DNA from 2 places in the Stenotrophomonas sp. PUT21 genome. Region 1 is predicted to be linked to the other one. Evidence: riboswitches for the same ligand, from Rfam matches in the RefSeq annotation. Region 1 holds a riboswitch; the other holds the start of a gene.

The links. Region 1 has a riboswitch for cobalamin ahead of btuB (TonB-dependent vitamin B12 receptor). Riboswitches for the same ligand answer to the same signal wherever they lie in the genome.
Region 2: another riboswitch for cobalamin. It lies ahead of metE (5-methyltetrahydropteroyltriglutamate--homocysteine S-methyltransferase); the one in region 1 lies ahead of btuB (TonB-dependent vitamin B12 receptor).

The regions. Positions count from the first base shown of each region.
Region 1 covers NZ_CP197645.1:154,022-156,218, reverse strand. The annotation lists gene ACTT2I_RS00730 (histidine phosphatase family protein) at 1-476, opposite strand, end outside; cobalamin riboswitch at 629-860, shown strand; gene btuB (TonB-dependent vitamin B12 receptor) at 985-2,197, shown strand, end outside.
Region 2 covers NZ_CP197645.1:4,295,932-4,298,128, reverse strand. The annotation lists gene ACTT2I_RS19165 (hypothetical protein) at 1-540, opposite strand, end outside; cobalamin riboswitch at 643-876, shown strand; gene metE (5-methyltetrahydropteroyltriglutamate--homocysteine S-methyltransferase) at 1,091-2,197, shown strand, end outside.

The DNA.
Region 1 (2,197 bases):
ATTGCCATCGGCAGCCCGCATACCTGGGACAGCACCATCCGCAGCGCGCCGCCATGGCTGACGATCAGGGTGGAGACCGGCTCGGGTTCATCCAGCAGCCGATGCAGTCCACGCGCGATGCGGCGCTCGAAGTGGCCCCAGCTTTCGCCATGCGGCGGCGGGTTGGCGTGCGGGTCCAGATGAAAGGCCGACAGCGCATCCATCGGCAGCGCCTCCAGCGCGGCACCGTCCCAGTCGCCGAAATCCAGCTCTTCCCATTCCTCATCGGTCGCCACGGCCAGCCCGAGCGGCGCGGCCAGCGCCTCGGCGGTGACCACGGCGCGTTGCCGCGGCGAGCACAGCACCCGCTGCCAGGACAGCCCTGCGTAGCGCGCACACAGTGCGTCGGTCGCGCCCTCCTGCAGCGGCGGATCGGTGCGGCCATCGAGATGATCGTCGCGGCCGGTGCTGGCATGGCGGATCAGATCGAGGATCACGCCAGGCCCCCTCTGCTGCCCGCTGCAGCCGGCCAGTGCGGGTCACGGGCGTCGGCGCCGGGGTGCTGCAACCACGTTGGGGTCATGGGGATCACATCGAAAAAGCGAGGCGCATTCTAACCGGCGCGCGCCACCGGCCCGGCCGATGGCTTAGACTGCGCCCACTTTCAGGTGACCCGGGGCTGCAATGCCGCCAGGTTGAAACGGGAAGCCGGTGACGCGTCAGGCCTTGTGCCATGCCGCCACTCCGGCGCTGCCCCCGCAACGGTAAGCGAGGAAACACCAGGCAACACGCCACTGTGCTCCGGCATGGGAAGGCGCCTGGCACGATGGCACCCCCATCGACCCGCGAGCCCGGAGACCGGCCTGGAAGACGACTGGTTGCGATGCGGCGGGCATGGCGGCGGCAAGCAGGCGCCTGCGTGCGCCCGCCCACCGTCGAACACCCCTGCAGCGCGATCATCCCCACCCCTTGCCGCGCGGGCGTGCGCGGTGCATGGAGTCATCGATGAAGCTGCAAACCCGCGTTCTTTCCCTGGCTGTGCTCTCGGCCCTGCCCCTGCTGGCGTCCGCCCAGGACCAGGCCACCGCACTGGACCAGGTGCTGGTCACCGCCACCCGTACCCCGATCGCCCTGCAGGACAGCATCTCGCCGGCGCAGGTGATCGACCGCGCCGAGATCGAGCGCAGCCAGGCACCCTCGCTGCAGGATCTGCTGCGCGGCCGGGCCGGCATCAACCTCAACAACAGCGGCGGCCTGGGCAAGCAGAGCTCGCTGTTCCTGCGCGGCACCAACTCGGCCCACGCCCTGGTGCTGATCGACGGCGTGCGCATCAACACCGGCGACCTCGGCCTGGCCATGATCCAGGACCTGCCGCTGGCGCAGATCGAGCGCATCGAGATCGTGCGTGGCCCGCAGTCCAGCCTGTACGGTGCCGACGCGATCGGTGGCGTGATCCAGATCTTCACCCGCCGCAATGCCGGCCAGTTCGCGCCACACCTGCAGCTCGGCGGCGGCAGCAACGGCCTGCGCGAAGCCAGCGGCGGCTTCGGTGGCAGTGGCGCGCGTGGCTGGTTCGGCACCGACATCGCCTACCAGCACACCGACGGCATCAACGCCTGCCGCGGCTCGGTCTCGCCGTTCGCCGGCTGCGGCGCCAATGAGCCCGACCGCGATGGCTACCGCAACCTGTCCATGAGCCTGCGCGGCGGCTACGCCCTGACCGACACGCTGAGCCTGGAAGGCACCGCGCTGCGCGCCGAAGGCGAGAACCACTACGACGGCTACTACAACTACTCCGAGACCCTGCAGCAGGTGCTCGGTGGCAAGCTGCGCTACACCCCCAGCGAGCGCTTCAACCTGACCGTCAATGTCGGCCGTGCCGACAACGAATCGGACAACTTCAACGGTGATACCTGGCTGGGCAACGCGCAGACCCACCGCGACAGCGCCTCGGTGCAGGCCGATATCGGCATCGCCGAGGGCCAGCTGCTGAGCGCCGGCGTGGACTGGAGCCAGGACAACCTGGATGGCAGCAGTGCCGGGTATCTGGTCGACAGCCGCGACAACACCGGCGTGTTCGTGCAGTACCAGGGCCGCTTCGGCGCGCACCACCTGCAGGCCAGCGTGCGCAACGACGACAACGAACAGTTCGGCAACCACACCACCGGCAGCCTCGGCTGGGGCCTGGAGCTGGGCAGCGCGTTCCGCCTCAACGCCA
Region 2 (2,197 bases), 270 kb from region 1:
CTGGCCCTGCCAGCTCACCGCGGCGGTGCGCTGCAACTTCAGCGTCACCAGGCGCTGGCGGCTGGGCAGCAGGAACTGGAATGCCACGCTCTGTCCGGCCTGCAACGCGGCCCAATGGCTGCGTACAGCCGCGTCGAAACCGGCATCGACGACCGCCCCCGAGGGGAGGGTGATGGCGCGACTGAAGGTGGGGGCCTGGGCGCTGGCGCGGACCGATACCTGGCGGGTAGCGGCATTGCCGCGCACCCCTTCCTGATAGCCATCGCGGCCATCGTCCAGGGTGAAATCCGGTGTCTGCGGGCTGCCCTGCGGCGTCATCCACTTGCGCGCGAACGGGCGGCCGTCACTGCAGCGGTACAGGACCAGCCGCGACTGCGCACTCGCCGGCCCCTGCAGCCAATGCGTCTCGCGATACAGCAGGCGGCCATCGGCGGTGGCGTACGCGCGGCCTTCCTGACGCTGCACGGTCTGATCGGCGGCACTTACGGGGGCGGCGCTCACCGACAGCAGCAGGATCAGGCAGGGCAAGGGCTGGCGCATGGGGGTCCAAACGGGCGGGCTTGCAGGGAGATACGCAGGCGGCGGTGGTTTGGATGCAGTGGGCGGATCGCGCAGACGACTTGACCATCGCCCGCCTTCGGCCTACCTTGTGCTCGCCGAAGGTATCCATCGCTTCATGCAGATGAAGGGATGGATTTAAACGGGAATCCGGTGAAGGCGCCTCGCGCGCCCATTCCGGAGCTGCCCCGCAGCGGTGAATGGAAACGACACCTGCCAACAGCACTGGGCCCTGGGGCCTGGGAAGCGGCAGGGAGTAGGTGGGCGCCCGCGCCCGTGTCCATCAGCCCGAATACCGGCCCCGGCCGGAGGACATGACCGTCCTCCGATTCGACCTGGAACGTCCGCGGGGAGGTTGCCGGGGCCTGCCGCCATGCCGCCTGCATGGCGCTGCCCCCGTGCGCCCGCTTCACGGCATCCGGTTCGCCCGCGGGGGCGAAGGTCGCTGGCGGGGCGGAACGGGCTGCAAGGCCCCGGACGGCGCGCGGTTCCTTCGTTCCTCAATGCCCCTACGCAATGAGGACACGTTCCAATGACCACTGTTACCAACCTGGGTTTTCCGCGCATCGGCGCCAAGCGCGAACTCAAGCGCGCGCTCGAAGCCTTCTGGTCCGGCGAAAGCAGCGCCGCGTCGCTGCAGGACACCGCGGCCGAGCTGCGTGAACGCCACTGGCAGCTGCAGCGCGAGGCCGGCGTGGATGTGCCGCCGAGCAACGACTTCAGCCTGTACGACCAGGTGCTGGATGCCGCCTTCCTGTTCGATGCGATCCCGGCCCGTTACCGCGCGCTTGCCGATGCCGAGCCGCTGAGCGGCTACTTCGCGATGGCGCGTGGCCTGCAGCGCGATGGCATCGACCTGCATGCGCTGGAGATGACCAAGTGGTTCGACACCAACTACCACTACCTGGTGCCCGAGCTGCAGGCCGGCCAGACCTTCACGGTGCGCGGCGACAAGCCGCTGGCCGAATACCGCCAGGCCAAGGCGCTGGGGATCGAAACCCGGCCGGTGCTGATCGGGCCGGTCACGTTCCTGCGGTTGTCCAAGACCACCGATGGCAGCAACGCGCTGGATCTGCTCGATGCGCTGCTGCCGGTGTATGTGCAGTTGCTTGCCGAGCTCAAGGCGGCCGGCGCGGCGTGGGTGCAGCTGGATGAGCCACTGCTGGTGCAGGATCTGGATGAGGCCACCCGCGCCGCGTTCGAACATGCCTATGCGGTGCTGGCCAAGGCTACGCGCCCCAAGGTGCTGGTGGCGACGTACTTCGGTGCGCTGGAAGACAACCTCACGCTGGCCGCCTCGCTGCCGGTCGATGGCCTGCATGTGGATCTGGTCCGCGCGCCGGAGCAACTCGATGCGGTGATCAAGGCGCTGCCGGCCGGTCGCGTGCTGTCAGCCGGCCTGGTCAACGGCCGCAACATCTGGCGCACCCATCTGGACAACGCGCTGGTGCTGGCGCGCTACGCCCACGGTCACGTGGGCAGCGATGCGCTGTGGCTGGCGCCATCGTGTTCGCTGCTGCATACGCCGGTCGATCTGGACCACGAAAAGAAGCTCGATGACGAACTGCGCAGCTGGCTGGCGTTCTCCAGGCAGAAGCTCGGCGAGCTGCGCGTGCTGGCCGATGCGATCGATGCACCG